3 regions of the Flavobacterium sp. WC2430 genome follow, and region 2 is predicted to be linked to each of the others. Evidence: riboswitches for the same ligand, from Rfam matches in the RefSeq annotation. Region 2 holds a riboswitch; each other region holds the start of a gene.
What was found. Region 2 has a riboswitch for S-adenosylmethionine ahead of thrA (bifunctional aspartate kinase/homoserine dehydrogenase I). Riboswitches for the same ligand answer to the same signal wherever they lie in the genome.

Region 1 (5,506 bases), 1.3 Mb from region 2:
TATAAGAAACGTGAAGATGGTTTTGATCAATTACTTTCGGGTGGTAGAGTTGTAATTAAAGACAATGTTGGTATAGGTGCACTTTGTACAATTGACAAGGGGGTTACAGGTGATACAATCATTGGAGAAGGAACAAAAATTGACAATCAAGTACATGTAGGTCATGATACCGTGATTGGAAAAAAATGTCTTATCGCTTCACAAACTGGAATTGCAGGATGTGTAATTATTAAAGATGAAGTTACGATTTGGGGACAAGTAGGAACCACTAGTGGCATCACAATTGGAGAAAAAGCAGTAATTTTAGGGCAAACTGGAGTGACTAAATCGGTAGAAGGGGGCAAAACTTATTTCGGTACACCAATTGAAGAATCTAGAGAGAAGTTGAAACAACTGGCCAATATTAAAAGAATACCTGAGATACTCAATAAATTGAAATAATTATGTCGGCAAAAGAAATTATTCAAAAGTTTTACAAATCAGATGCACTAATTGATAGTGACATTTTAAAAGATTATTTGCATTCTGATATCATTGTAGATTGGAATAGTAGTAAAGGATTTATCCAGTTGGATTATGATTCTTTATTGAGTCTCTCTAATGATTTGAGTAAAGCGTATGTTCGTTCGAAAGTAAGAATAAGTCATATCGTTTCAGAAAATGATATGGTTACGGTTCGTTATTCTCATTTTGTAAAAACAATAGAGAACCCTAGAGAAGAAATGTTATTGGCCCATTTTATTGCAATTTGGCAAATAAAAGACAATAAATTATATAGAGGTTATCAAATGAGTCAATTATCCTAATTTATTTGATAATAAAGGGCTAAAAATAATTTTCAAAACCTTACTTTTGCATCACAATTTTAAAAATCACATAAAATATATATCATGAGTGTTTTAGTTAATAAAGATTCCAAAATAATTGTTCAAGGATTTACAGGAAGCGAAGGAACTTTCCATGCTTCTCAAATGATTGAGTACGGTACAAACGTAGTTGGTGGTGTTACTCCAGGTAAAGGAGGATCAACTCATCTAGACAGACCTGTTTTCAATACTGTAAAAGATGCAGTTGAACAAGCTGGTGCTGACACAACAATCATTTTTGTACCACCTGCTTTTGCTGCGGACGCAATTATGGAAGCTGCTGATGCTGGAATAAAAGTAATTATCGCTATTACAGAGGGAATTCCTGTAGCTGATATGATCAAAGCAAATGCTTACGTAAAAGAAAGAAATGCTAGGTTAATAGGTCCTAACTGTCCTGGTATCATTACTCCTGGTGAAGCTAAAGTTGGTATTATGCCAGGTTTTGTATTTAAAAAAGGAACTGTAGGTATTGTTTCTAAATCAGGAACATTAACATATGAAGCGGCTGACCAAGTTGTAAAACAAGGATTAGGAATTACGACTGCAATTGGTATTGGTGGAGACCCAATCATTGGAACTACTACTAAAGAAGCAGTTGAATTATTGATGAATGACCCAGAAACAGAATGTATCGTTATGATAGGTGAGATAGGTGGTCAATTAGAAGCCGATGCTGCTCATTGGATTAAGGCTGATGGTAACCGTAAACCAGTTGTAGGATTTATTGCGGGAGTTACTGCTCCAGCGGGTCGTACAATGGGTCATGCAGGTGCTATTGTTGGTGGATCAGATGATACTGCTGAAGCTAAAAAACAAATCATGAGAGAATGTGGAATTCACGTTGTAGATTCTCCAGCTGAAATTGGAAAAAAAGTAAAAGAAGTTATCGGATAATTGAAAAATTAGTGGTGATTTCAAGTCATTATAAAAATGCCTCACTTTTTTTGTGAGGCATTTTATTTAATATTAATACAAAAGAAAGATGTACAAAGAATTAAAAAAGTTTAAGGTAAGCGATAGCTTCACTTTTACAGCAGACGATAGCTTAGAGCAAGTATGTAACGCTTCTGAAGGAAGTGGTGTATTTTTGGTTTATGCAGTTGCAGATGAAAAAGAGTTAATCATGGTGGGTTCTACAGGAACTGTTCAAAACGATGGGTCTTTGAAAATCAAAAATGGTGGTTTGAAAGAAAAGATTGTTGAAGGACACCAGTTTGCAAAAACAGGAAGAAAATATTCTTGGCCAACACAAATGGTAAAAGAGGATATTAGCACTTTGGAAGTGGTTTGGTACGAAACTTTCAACGAGAAATCTAAAGGGATTCCAACATCTGTAGAAGGACAAGTTTTACAAAACTTCTTAGATGAAAATGGAAGATTACCAAAATGGAATGTGGCTTTCTAGTCAGTTACAAAATTATAATTTAATTATAAAAAGCTTTACTTCGGTAAGGCTTTTTTGGTTTTAAATTATAAAATCTACTTTACTATTGCTTTTTATATAAAATAATATTTACTTTTGCAGCCGTTATCACGAATCTCATAATGAGATAGCAACCTGCAACAACGAGCAAGGTGCTAAAACGATAAGCCAAATCCTTTGGAAAAAATGTTGTTTTACATTCCCATTTTTTTTGCTTTAGTTTTCGTCATAATACTATCATTTTTAAAACTGATTTATGACTCATTTATTGAAAAAAAGGGGAAGTGCTTACGCTTTAATTCCTTTATTGATTTTTATTTTTACTTTTTTAGGAGCTGGAATTTGGCTTGATGACTTTTATGCTTTACCTGCTCCAATAGCGGTTTTAATTGGAATTATTGCTGCTTTTTTACTGTTTAAAGGTTCAGCTGATGAAAAAGTAACCACCTTGATTGCAGGTTGCGGAGAGAGTAAAATTATGACTATGTGTTTGATTTATCTATTAGCAGGTGCTTTTGCAGTGGTTAGTAAAGCAATGGGAGGTGTTGATGCCGTGGTAAGTCTTGGAATTAATACTGTAGATGTGGCTTACTTTCCGTTGGGGATCTTTTTGATAGCCGCTTTTTTATCAACAGCTACAGGAACTTCTGTAGGTGCAATTGTGGCAATTGGGCCAATTGCAGTTGATTTGGCTAATTCTAGTGGCGCTTCATTGCCTTTGATTGCTGGTGCTTTATTAGGAGGTTCCATGTTAGGTGATAATTTATCTATGATTTCCGATACGACAATTGCTGCGACACAATCCTTAGGTTGTGAATTGAAAGATAAATTTAAAATCAATTTATTCATTGCTTTTCCTGCTGCTATTATAACAATCGCAGTATTCTTTTATTTGGGATTGAATTCTGATATTACTGCAGTAGCTATTCCTAAAACAAGTTTTGAATGGATTGCAATTGTACCTTATATTTTAGTAATTGTACTTGCATTGGTTGGTGTTGATGTATTTTCTACCTTGATTATTGGAACTATATTGGCTGGATTAATTGGGTATTTTGGAAATCATTTTACGTTAATGGAATTTGCGCGAAAAATTTATGAAGGATTCACCAGTATGACCGAAATCTTTTTGCTATCGATGCTGACTGGAGGTTTAGCCGCTATGGTGGATAAGGCTGGAGGTATTGATTTTTTATTGTACCAAATAAAAAAACGCATTAAGAGTAAAAAATCAGCCCAAGCGGGGATTGGGGCTTTAGTGGGTTTTACCAATGTAGCTATTGCTAATAATACGGTTTCAATTGTGATTACTGGAGGAATTGCCAAGGAAATTAACGACGAATACAATTTAAGTTCTAAAAAAACAGCCGCTATTCTTGATATTTTTTCCTGTGTTATTCAAGGAATTTTGCCTTATGGTGCGCAAGTACTTTTGATTTTAAGTTTTGCTAATGGGAAACTTGATTTTATGGATTTGCTTGGGAATGCGTGGTATCATCTATTTTTATTTATTTTTACTTTGGTAGCGATTTATAGTTCATTTTGGGATAAATTAGTAAAACGATTTTTAGATATTTAAAATCGGTTCGATTTATAATGTTATTGAATTTGAAATTTTTTTTAAAAAAGGAATTATTCTATATTTGACGACTCTAAGATAGCCCTGATAGTAGTGGAAATCCTTTTATGTTTTTCTTTAAAACATAAAAGATTGAAGCGAATAGCGGGAATAGCTTCAAATAAAAATTAAACTAATTTTCGAATATGAAATTACTAGAAGGAAAAGTGGCCATTATAACAGGCGCAAGTCGTGGAATTGGAAAAGGAATTGCAGAGGTTTTTGCAAAACACGGTGCAAATGTTGCGTTTACTTACAGTTCATCTGTAGAATCGGCTTTAGCATTAGAAAATGAATTGAATGCTTTGGGAATAAAAGCGAAAGGATACCAATCAAATGCCGCTGATTTTAATGAAGCGCAAACTATGGTTGAAGCTGTAATTGCTGAATTTGGTACTGTTGATATTTTAATCAATAACGCTGGAATTACAAAGGATAATTTGCTAATGCGTATGTCTGAAGAGGATTTTGACAAAGTAATTGATGTGAATTTGAAGTCGGTTTTCAATATGACTAAGGCAGTTCAAAAAACATTCTTGAAAAAACGTGCAGGTTCTATCATCAATATGAGTAGTGTAGTAGGGGTAAAAGGAAATGCGGGACAAACGAATTATGCGGCTTCTAAGGCTGGAGTTATTGGTTTTACTAAATCAGTAGCATTAGAATTGGGTTCTCGTAACATTCGTTGTAATGCGATTGCACCTGGATTTATTGAAACTGAAATGACTGCCAAATTGAATGACGATGTGGTTCAAGGATGGAGAGATGGAATTCCGTTAAAACGTGGTGGTACTACTGAAGATGTTGCTAATGCATGTCTATTCTTAGCTTCAGATATGAGTTCTTATATCTCTGGGCAAGTATTGAATGTATGTGGAGGAATGCTTACTTAAGATTTAAAAATTTAAAGATTCTCAAATTTTTCAATCTTTAATTTCTTCAATTTTAATCAAATAAAAAAGAATGACAACAAACACGATTCTCTTGATAGTACTTTCTATAGTAATTGCAGGAGGTTTGTCATTTTTTCAATATTATTTTAAAGCCAAAAACAAATCAAAATTGAATTTGTTTTTGGCTTTATTGCGTTTTGCTTCCATTTTCGGGATATTATTGTTGCTGATAAATCCAGTTATAACAACAAGTACCTTAGAGATAGTAAAAACACCTTTACCTATTGTAGTTGATAATTCGAGTTCAATTGTAGCGCTTAAAGCGAATAATAAAGCGCAAGAATTATATACAGCTTTAGTTTCGAATACCGATTTACAAGATAAATTTGATGTTCAGTCCTATCGATTTGATGCTGATTTTGAACCTTCGGAAAAATTTGATTTTAAAGGACATCAAACGAATTTAGATGCAATAGCTAAAGATTTAAGAAGCATCAATAAAAATGCAGTTTTTCCAACCGTTATTATCACAGACGGAAACCAAACCAATGGTAATAAATATGTGTACAGTTTTGATGCAAATAATAAAGTTTTCCCATTAGTTGTAGGAGATACTGCAAAAGTGATGGATTTAAAAATCACGCAGCTGAATGTCAATAAATATGCATTTTATAAAAATAAATTTCCTGTAGAAGTATTTTTT
Region 2 (5,506 bases):
CAATAGCAAACACATTCAACTTAACGTCTTTTCTTTTTTCGATGGCTTTGGCCGATTCTAAAATTTGATTGATTAATGTTCCACCCACTAATCCATGACCAAAAATGGCAATGTTAATTTTCTTGGCCACTCCAAAAATCTCTCCGTGAATTACGTTCAATGCTTTGTTTAGTTCTGATTTTTTAACCACTAAACTGACATTCTTACCTGTAACAGTATTGTTGAATAAAATAGGAACAATTTTGTTTTTTATCAAAGCCGTATAGGGCTTATGAAAAGTACTTAGATCTTGCCCAATAATCGAAATCACCGATACATTATCAGTCACCGTGATTTTATTGACATCCTTAGAATAAAAATCATTTTCGAATTCTTTTTCTAATTCGATCATGGCTTTTGTCGCTTTATCAGCAGCAACCACAAGACCAATTCCTCTTTCAGAAGAACCTTGCGAAATAATACTTACACTAATATCATTATCACCCATCACTCTAAAAATACGCGCATCAACACCCGTTTTTCCTAGTAATCCTCTTCCTTCTAAATTTACCAAAGACACATTTTCTAAAACAGACAATGTTTTAATTCCTGCAGCATTAGAGTTAGAAGTAATTAACGTTCCTTTATTTTCATGATTAAACGTATTCAGAATTCGAAGTGGAATATTTTTTTCTAATAACGGAATAATTGTTTTCGCATGTAAAATGTTCGCGCCAAAATTAGCCATTTCATTCGCTTCGTTATACGACAACGATTCAATCTTCTTTGCGTCTAAAACCAATTCTGGATTAGCAGTATAAATCCCATCAACATGCGTGAAATTTTGTAATTCCTCGGCATTAATATAATTAGCAATTAATGAAGCAGTATAATTACTTCCGTTTCTACCCAAAGTGGTTGTTTCTTGTTTCCCATTAGAACCAATAAAACCAGTAAGTACTAGAACGAAATCTTTATTTTCTTTAAAAACTTGGATAATATTCTTTTTAGAAAGAGCGTCTAATGGTTGTGCATCACCAAAATTTGAGTCAGTTACAATCAACTCTCTTGTATCAGCCAGCTTTGCAGGAATGTTTTTTTGATTCAATAAAAATACCAATAATTTTGCCGAAAGCACCTCACCTTGCGCTAAAACTTGGTCTTTGATTTTAGGGCTATAATCGCCAATTAAACTTACCCCTTCAAATAGTTTGTCTAGTTTATCATATTCAGCCGAGAAATCTACTGCGTCAAAACCGTCTTTTTGATAGGTTTTAAAACTTTCTAGTAAAGGCTTATAGTTTCCGTTTTTGGCAGCGATGGTTAAAATATCATCAAGCTCATCTGTTGCTTTGCCACGTGCCGAAACTACAACAGCAATTTTTTCTTCTTGCTTTACTTTACTTTCAATAATATCCAAAACTGTATTGATTCCTTCGCCGTTAGCCAAAGATTTTCCACCAAATTTTACTATTTTCATCTGCTTTTTATTTTTAAAAACAACTTCTAATAAATTGTCTAATTGTTCGTATTCCATCAAGAAGGCATCGTGCCCGTGTTGTGAGTCAATCTCACTATAGAATACATTATTTTTAAATTTTTTAATTTCATTGTAGGTTTCTCGATTTTCTTTTGCTGTAAAAAACAAATCCGAATTGATTCCTACAATGTATATATTGGCATCCACTTTTGAAATAATCGATTCTAAAGACTCATGATTCCGAGTAATATCAATTGTTTTCAACAATTGATTCATCATTTTATAAGCAGATAGTTGAAACCTTTTTTCTAGTTTTTCTCCGTGGTAATTCAACCAACTTTCTACTTGAAATGTTTCGAGTTGCACATTGATATCCCTATTAAATTTTTCTTTGAAAGATTCAGGTGTTCGGTAGCACAACATGGCGTGAATACGCGCGTCTTCAATTGGTTTTTTAGAATTATTAAGGATTTGCTCTTGCAAATAACAATTAGCAATCAACCAGTCTGTCGCTTTCCAATCAGTAGCAATAGGAATAAAGTTTTGTGCCAATTTAGGTTCCAAAGCTAAAATTTCCCAAGCAATTCCACCACCCACAGAACCGCCAATGAGAGCAAATAAACTATCAATTTTCAAAAACCGAAGTCCTTCGATGAAAATCCTAGCAATATCTCTGGCGATAAAATCTCTGTAATTCTCTATGGTAGCCGAATTGAAGCCATTACCTGGTACATCAAAAGAGACGATCGTATATTTTCTAGTATCAATAGTTTTATCGACACCCACGATATCATTCCACCAACCTGATTCTCCAATAACTTGTGAATTTCCGGTCAAGGCATGGTTTATTAAAATAATGGGAGCCGTATGCAGCGGAGCACCAAAAATTTGATAACTTAAGTTGAGGCTAGCGTATAATGCACCATTATGGGTGGTGAAATTTTGTAAGGTAATATGTGTTGGTTTATTTTCCAATGTCAAATCTTTTATTGATTTTGATTTGTATTTGGAAATATTAGAAAGAAAAAACTAGGGAATTACTAGAGAATTTCTTGTTGTTATCTTTCCACTTTTGGGAGTGGTAGAATGCAGCACCTTCTTCGATTTCTCAAAGGGTTGCTAAGGCTTCATCGGGTCTAATCCCTCGTCCTTTCTTTATAACATTTCAATACGTTTGTGAACTTAATGATGCAAATTAACTACTAATTTTTTAAACAAACAAATTTTAAACATTCTGATTTTTAGCTAAAAATATATTTAACAAAAAAACGCAAGGCATCGCTGAATATAACTATTCAGAAATTACTCGCGTACAAAAGGGATGTTGAACAACTTCCAATTAAATGAAAAGTGTATCATTTTCTTTTGAATACATTAAAAGTTGTAATGAATTAACTGCTTTTTTAGATTTTTTTGAGTCTGGTATTTCCATTCCCAATCTTGGATTCACTAATTCATCAACAACTAGTCCGTTGTCCGTATTTTTTTTGCCTCTTAAATTCCTTAGAAACCCCAATGTTCTTGAAAATTTGTTAGTTGTATTCATGATAATTATATTTAAGTTAGTTTGTTTTCTCTTTATTATTTTAAAAAAATTTAGATACCAGAATAAAAAAAATCCTTTTGGACAAAATACCAAAAGGATTCAAGTTATATAAAACTTATACTTTTGGAATCAACAGACCTTATCGCAAAACATTGCGACAACTATCTGAATCTTTTTATTTGAAAATATTTTCATTTATTTATTTTTATGAATCGTACTATTTGTATAAATTAAAAAAGCCTCCCAATTGTCTTGGGAGGCTTTTGCTATATTATATATAATTTAAAGCAATAACTAGCTCCCGAATTTCTTCGATAGGACTACAAATTGTTTACAAATATTAAAATTCATCTTTGATATTTTTTACTGAAACAAATATCTTATTTAATTCTGTATCTTCCAAATAATTCACAACTATTTAACGATATTTTCATCTTTAAAATGAAAAACAGAGATACTATTAACAAATAACAGTGATAATGTTATGAAATCAATTACTTTTCCGTTTTAAACTGGCACTCCTGTTACTTTTTTAAAAATCACTACCTCAAACCAGTTGTACTATTTAATTTGATTTTTAATTTAAAAAATAGTTAAGTTTAATTTGCAATTCAAAATGGTTTCATACATTTGCACCCAAATACAAGAGGAAAAATTTGAACTGATTGCAACCTCTTCATAATGAAACGAATTCATTATGAATACTGAAAATTTTTCAGTAGAAAAAATGCTAAAGCAGAAACTCTCCTTTAGCTCGATATTTGCAATTATTTTTCCTCGCTTAATTTTAAAATAAAAATTATTATGGCTTATTTATTTACGTCAGAATCTGTGAGCGAAGGACATCCAGACAAAATTGCAGATCAAATTTCAGACGCATTAATTGATAACTTTTTAGCATTTGACGCTGATTCAAAAGTAGCTTGTGAAACTTTAGTGACTACAGGTCAAGTAATTTTAGCAGGTGAGGTAAAATCAAATACCTATTTAGATGTACAAAACATTGCTCGTGAAGTAATCAGAAAGATCGGTTACACCAAAAGCGAATATATGTTTGAAGCCAATTCTTGTGGTATTCTTTCGGCAATTCACGAACAATCAGCAGATATTAATCAAGGTGTTGACCGTTCTAATCCAGAAGAACAAGGAGCGGGTGATCAAGGAATGATGTTTGGTTACGCTACAAACGAAACAGAGAATTATATGCCATTGGCACTTGATTTATCTCATAAATTATTACAAGAATTAGCCCTATTAAGACGTGAAAATACAGCAATCACTTATTTACGTCCTGACGCTAAATCTCAAGTAACACTTGAATATAGTGATGATAACATCCCAACTCGTATTGACGCGATTGTTATATCAACTCAACATGATGATTTTGACGAAGAAGCGATTATGCTTGCTAAAATCAAGAAAGATATTGTGGAAATCTTGATTCCTAGAATCATTGCAAAAAACCCAAAAAGCGCTCATTTATTTAACGATGCGATTCACTACCACATTAACCCAACAGGTAAATTTGTAATAGGTGGACCTCATGGAGATACTGGTTTGACTGGTAGAAAAATCATTGTGGATACTTACGGTGGAAAAGGTGCTCATGGTGGAGGTGCATTCTCAGGTAAAGACCCTAGTAAAGTAGACAGAAGTGCTGCTTATGCAACTCGACATATCGCTAAAAACTTGGTTGCTGCTGGTATTGCTAGTGAAATTTTAGTACAAGTATCGTACGCTATTGGTGTTGCTAAACCTATGGGAATCTTTATTGAGACCTACGGAACATCAAAATTGAACTTGACTGACGGTGAAATTGCTAAAAAAGTAGAAGCAATCTTTGATATGCGTCCTTACTTTATTGAACAACGCTTAAAATTAAGAAACCCTATCTACAGTGAAACAGCTGCTTACGGACATATGGGACGTACACCTGAAACGGTAACGAAAACTTTTTCTGCTCCAGGAGGATTAACAAAAACTGTTGAAGTTGAGTTGTTCACATGGGAAAAATTAGACTTTGTTGACCAAGTTAAAACGGCTTTTGGATTGTAATTAATTTAAATTCAGTTATACAAAAAACCCAGCTCTTTAGCTGGGTTTTTCATTTTGCACCAGTTATATTCTTATAAAATAAAAAAAATAGTATAATGCTTTTTTTGTAATTTGCCTGCATTATGAAAAACTTGATTGTATTATTTTTTTTTAGCTCGATCGCTACTGTTTTTGGACAGAACAAAATGCTATTTGCTTCAAAGTTAAATTACATTGCAATCGATGCTGATGAATTTATAGGTTACGACCAATTTGGTTTTCATTACACCATTAAAAATAATGTGTTCACCAAAACTAAAGACGGTGAATCGTTAGACTATAAAAATATTGCTTTAGGAAAAATCTCAAAAGTGGACATTCAAAATCCTTTGAAAATTATTTTATTTTACGAAAACTTCAATTCGGTTATCATTTTAGACAATCAATTGAATGAAATTCAAAAGATA
Region 3 (5,506 bases), 650 kb from region 2:
ACTGGAACTTCAATAGTGATTTCTTTGTCTTCAAAAATTTGAAAGAAGTCAATATGTAAAATTTTGTCAGACACTGGGTGAACCTGAATGTCTTGAAGAATTGCATTGAATGATTTTCCTTTTCCAAGTTCAATCACAACTGTGTGAGCGTTTGGAGTGTAAACCAAGCTTTTGAATGCTTTTTCTTCTGCTGAAAAATGTACTGGTTGATCTCCTCCGTATAACACGCAAGGAACCGCTCCAGCATTACGTAAGGCTTTAGTCGCAACTTTTCCCACGCTTTCTCTTTCTGATCCTTTAATTGTAATCGATTTCATTGTAAAAATTATATAGTTATTAAATATTCTACTTGTTTGTGGTTACATAATAAATTTTCCGCTAATGGAATTGTTATGATGTACCATGTGCATAACTTCAGCAAAAAGCGGGGCACAACTCAACACTCTTATTTTCTTTGATTCTTTCTTTAATGGAATAGAATCGGTAACAATTAATTCTAATAATTTAGAATTTTCTATTTTTTCGTAGGCGCTTCCTGATAAGATGGCGTGTGTACATATTGCTCTTACACTCAATGCTCCTTTTTCCATCATTAAATCAGCGGCTTTCGCCAAAGTTCCTCCGGTATCAATCATGTCATCTACTAAGATTACATTTTTACCTTTTACTTCACCAATTAATTCCATGGTGTCGATAATATTGGCTTCTTTTCTTTGTTTGTAGCAAATAACTACATCCGATTCTAAAAACTTAGAATACGCATACGCTCTTTTTGAACCTCCCATATCAGGAGAAGCGATTGTCAAATTGTCCAATCCTAAACTTTTTACATACGGTAAAAAGATAGTAGAGGCAAAAAGGTGATCTACTGGTTTTTCAAAGAATCCTTGAATTTGATCTGCATGCAAATCCATGGTCATTACTCTTGTTGCTCCAGCAGTTTCTAGCAACTTAGCTGTTAGTTTAGCTCCTATCGGAACTCTTGGCTTGTCTTTTCTATCTTGTCTAGCCCAACCAAAGTAAGGAATTACTGCAGTTATATGTCTAGCCGAAGCCCGTTTTGCAGCATCTATCATTAGTAATAATTCCATCAAATTATCTGAATTTGGGAATGTAGAACAAACAATAAACACACGTAACCCTCTGATAGACTCTTCGTAAGAAGGTTGAAATTCACCGTCACTATAATGTGACATGGTAACCTTTCCTAGTGGTATTCCGTATTCTGCAGAAATTTTTTCAGCAAGATAGACACTTTGTGAACAAGCAAAAATTTTAGCTTCTGGTTCTAGGTGTGACATTTAATTTGTTGTTTTTATTCCGCTACGCTCCATACTGTTCGGCTTAGTCAATTGTCTAAGCCAGATGTTTGTATGCGCCTCGGGTGTAGTTAGTTGTGTGTTGCGTTTTTAACGAGGTGCAAATTTATAAAATTTATTCAACTCTGAAAGGAAAAAATTAAGTATTTTTAGTAGAATTTTTAATATTATTTTTTACATTTGCACCGTGTTAAAGGAATCGATGGTTGATTTATTACAATCTCCTCTTTTATTGCGTTGAAATAACTGTTGTTATTTCATGTCTGCTAAGCCCGGATGGCGGAATTGGTAGACGCGCTGGTCTCAAACACCTGTGGGAAACCGTGCCGGTTCGACTCCGGCTCCGGGTACTTAAAAAGTCTGTAATTGCTTGTTTATCAAGTGTTACAGGCTTTTTTTTATGGCATTTGTCCGGCCATTGCCCGACAAAAGAGAAAACACGCAAAATAAACTCATTTTTCAATGTTTAAATTTCTTATATATTATAGTTGCTGTGTTTTAAATTTTAGAATAAATTGAAAGTATAGATACAAACACCTATTCATGTCTTTTTCCTGTTAAGATAGTTTTCATCTCCTTCAACTTATATGACATTTTTCAATTATACAAAGTAAGTAGTCAGTTATAATATTACTTTGATAAAGAAGTGACAGTTTGTAATTGTGCAAACAACCTAGACAGGATTGCCGTTCAGCCCTAAAAAACGGAATAAAACTGACCTAGCAAAGGGGTTTTTACTATACAGGAACAAAGAGCTGATATAGGGTACAAAATTCCTCTACCAGCGAAGAACATAAAATTTCAAAACAAATCAAAGAAAAACATTATTCACCTAGGGGGGTGGCTGTTTTTAAAGTCGTTTTCCTTTTCAACTACCAACCCCCTACTTTATATACAGTCCTTAATCCCTCTATTTTTGCGAAAAATAAACGATATAGGTATTCATAATCTTATCTTCTAATTTTCTGTGACTCTTCAAAAGGCAAGTAGTTAGGCTCAAACATGAGTGCAATATATTTTATACTAAGCATAAATGCAATTACCATAATTACAATATAAATGTATGTGAAAACTAGATACTTATCTTTTTCTGATTTATACCTTCTTATCCATTCAAGAAGCAAAATCACAAAAAATAGCGCTGAAAAAACATAGACAATGGTGTCGGATATATTATGTGAATAGCCATAACCATATGATTCTATTTTGTGAACATACTGAAATAGGAAAAAAGATAGACAGGCTGGAATTACAAATTCAATGCCCCCTGTCAGTATTTGAAGATTAGTTAATTTATAGATATTTAAATTTTGAATTTTTTTATTTAGATATGAGGAAATTTTCAAACTTGGAAATATTGGCAATATTGCCAATATAACAATTGGTAATTCATCTCCAAATAATTCATATATTTCTAAATAGAAGATATTTTTAGGAATAAATAAAAGCCAAAGAACTATAGCATAGGACAGTAAAAACAACAAAATTCTCATAATTATAATATTACAGTTAAATAATTCTCTCTTAAATCCTTGGGTCAATTCCTTCATCTACTTCCAACATAATTGTTTCATCTGTAAACACGATTACAGTTCTGTTTTGTTGCATCTGATTAAGCAAATGAGAACCAAGTTTTATTATTTCATTTTTAAACACCTCAACATCCAAAGGGAATCTGGGATAGTTTATAAATTCTAACTTTAAATGCTTCTCTTCCTGACCACCTAAAACAATAATACATTCGGTGATTGAAGCACTTAAATAAATACTTGCTTCATCAATTCTATGCCTTTGATACTCCTGAAGGGTCTGAATCAAAAAACTTTTCTTGTAAAGCTCTTTGCTATAGCCTATTTCTAGTCCAAGGGTAATGACAGCTGTAAAAGTTTTTATCGCTTTTGTTTTCATTATATTTTTTAGGAATGTTTAAATATCTCTATAGTATCTAATCGCAGTCTTTGAACCATTGCAACTGCTTTAGTAGAATAAGCTCCTGTAAAAGAATACGTGATAATAGCATATTTTTGATTTTTACCTAGTTGTGTATAATAGATATCAGGGTAAAACTCATAATCCCTTCCATTGGGTTTTTGAAATTTTAAAAACGTTGTAATACCAGCGATACTTTGGTCGTACAACTCCTTCTCGTCATATACATAGTTGACTTCGTGGAGCTCGTCAAAATCGACACTATAAAACTGGAAATCGAGGTCTAAATAAATCTTAAACAGATTTTTTTCAGCCTTTTCTGTTTTTAAAGCAGTATTTAATTTGGAAATAAACCGAGGTGTTTTAAACATAATTTTTCCTTTGTTTAGGCTCATTGTTTCAGCACCTTCGCGTGTGGTCGCAGGTTGCTACTACTTAAGTTTAGTTCGTAATGATATTCAAATATATAAATTAAAAATAAATCCAGACCTTAAAACCCCATAAAACATATAAATTAAGCGAATCCTTATCTTAACAATCATTTAGAATATCACTAAAACTGGGTATAGTAAATTCCTACAAAATATCGTTTCTTTACTCAAATGCAATCAAAACAAATTAAAGAGCATGGAATTAATCTAAAATAAGGCAATCCTTTACGGCTTTCCTCATTCTAATTCCTATGCTTTGTTGTATTATTGTGTTATATAAAATTCAGAACTAAATTCTTACATGTCTACAAATAAACATGCTATTATCCGATACCAAACTTTAGATAAGTGCTTCCGTAATACTGGAAGAAAATACGCTATTGAAGATCTTATCGAAGAATGTAATAAAGCAATTTATGAGTATTCCGGAAATGAAGAAGGGATTAAAAAAAGACAACTCTATGATGATCTAAGATTCATGGAAAGTGAACAAGGTTGGAATGTTGAACTCACAAAAGACAAAGAAGGGAGAAGAGTTTTCTATAGGTATCAAAACCCTTCTTTTTCGATTTCAAACCAACCCTTGAATGAAACAGAAGCAAATCAATTAAGGGAAGCATTGTTAACATTAGACCGCTTCAAAGGATTACCACAATACAATTGGATCAATGAGCTAAATACAAGATTAGAATCTACATTTAACTTGAAACAACAAAAGGAGATTATTATCAGTTTTGAACAAAATGAATACTTGAAGGGATTGGAATACATTCCGGAACTTTATAATGCAATTCTTTATAAAAAGGTTTTAAATATTGAATATAAGAATTTCAAAACAGATACTGCTACTACCCTTTCCCTACATCCCTATTATTTAAAGCAATATAATATGCGTTGGTTTTTATTTGGGAAGTCCAATGATTATGAAACTATAACAAATTTAGCTTTAGACAGAATAGAAAGTATACAAGAAACTTCTCAGGAATATATAGAGACTGAAATCGACTTTAATGAATATTTCGAAGATGTTGTGGGAGTTACTGTATCAAATGATGAAGTCCAAGAGATCGTAATTGAAGCTAACCAGTCTCTGGTCCCTTACTTAAAAACCAAACCTATTCACGGCTCACAGAAAATTAAAGAACAAGATGGTAAGTATTTCATTCACTTAAACCTAATACCAAACTATGAGTTGGAAACATTGATTTTGTCTTTTGGAGAAAAAATCAGACTAATTAAACCACAATTTTTAGTTGAAAAACTAGAAGATAGAATCGATAAAATGAAAAATAATTATTAATGCACGTGTAATGCACTAATGCAATTTACATTTGCAAAGTAATTAGTTAAATAAAAGTTTATGTCTGAGAGTAAAAATAGTTGGAATAGTGATTTTTGGAATTTATTAAATAAACTCCGGGGTAAAATTGAGGTCGATAGTCTAAAAAACTATATTTTAACATTGGTGTTTTTAAGACACATTAGTGATAATAAAAACACTAATACAGGTTTGAATATAACGATTCCCGCCGATTGTGATTTTCAATCTATTTTAAAATTATGTTATGAAGAAAGAACTTCAATTGGTAATGAAATAAATAAGCGATTAAATTCTATTGCTAGGGAGAACCCTATTTTCGATGGTGTAATAAATTTCATTGATTTTAATAGCGCCTCCGTTTTAGGAAAAGACCATGATTCAGATATTATTCTGGGTAATATTATTCTTTTAATTGAAGATTATTCTAACAGACATGCTTCGTCCGATAATACAAGAAATACCATCTGGGTTGACACATTTGAGCACGTAAACCAATCTTTTATTGA

Region 1: it holds a riboswitch for S-adenosylmethionine, as region 2 does, so the genes downstream of both, AB3G36_RS11775 (Na+/H+ antiporter NhaC family protein) here and thrA (bifunctional aspartate kinase/homoserine dehydrogenase I) in region 2, are expected to answer to the same signal.
Region 3: it holds a riboswitch for S-adenosylmethionine, as region 2 does, so the genes downstream of both, AB3G36_RS02940 (hypothetical protein) here and thrA (bifunctional aspartate kinase/homoserine dehydrogenase I) in region 2, are expected to answer to the same signal.

Annotation. Positions count from the first base shown of each region.
Region 1 is NZ_CP162007.1:2,684,933-2,690,438, forward strand. Features, by position in the region: gene AB3G36_RS11755 (UDP-3-O-(3-hydroxymyristoyl)glucosamine N-acyltransferase) at 1-441, shown strand, start outside; gene AB3G36_RS11760 (nuclear transport factor 2 family protein) at 444-806, shown strand; gene sucD (succinate--CoA ligase subunit alpha) at 891-1,763, shown strand; gene AB3G36_RS11770 (hypothetical protein) at 1,852-2,274, shown strand; SAM-I-IV-variant riboswitch at 2,393-2,489, shown strand; gene AB3G36_RS11775 (Na+/H+ antiporter NhaC family protein) at 2,549-3,871, shown strand; gene fabG (3-oxoacyl-[acyl-carrier-protein] reductase) at 4,057-4,803, shown strand; gene AB3G36_RS11785 (hypothetical protein) at 4,874-5,506, shown strand, end outside.
Region 2 is NZ_CP162007.1:1,341,473-1,346,978, reverse strand. Features, by position in the region: gene thrA (bifunctional aspartate kinase/homoserine dehydrogenase I) at 1-2,434, opposite strand, end outside; SAM riboswitch class I at 2,515-2,623, opposite strand; gene AB3G36_RS05800 (hypothetical protein) at 2,799-3,005, opposite strand; gene metK (methionine adenosyltransferase) at 3,810-5,060, shown strand; gene AB3G36_RS05790 (hypothetical protein) at 5,183-5,506, shown strand, end outside.
Region 3 is NZ_CP162007.1:689,845-695,350, reverse strand. Features, by position in the region: gene AB3G36_RS02965 (50S ribosomal protein L25/general stress protein Ctc) at 1-317, opposite strand, end outside; gene AB3G36_RS02960 (ribose-phosphate pyrophosphokinase) at 360-1,301, opposite strand; tRNA gene AB3G36_RS02955 (tRNA-Leu) at 1,590-1,669, shown strand; gene AB3G36_RS02950 (hypothetical protein) at 2,270-2,869, opposite strand; gene AB3G36_RS02945 (hypothetical protein) at 2,844-3,227, opposite strand; gene AB3G36_RS02940 (hypothetical protein) at 3,236-3,643, opposite strand; SAM-I-IV-variant riboswitch at 3,611-3,708, opposite strand; gene AB3G36_RS02935 (helix-turn-helix transcriptional regulator) at 3,981-4,979, shown strand; gene AB3G36_RS02930 (N-6 DNA methylase) at 5,040-5,506, shown strand, end outside.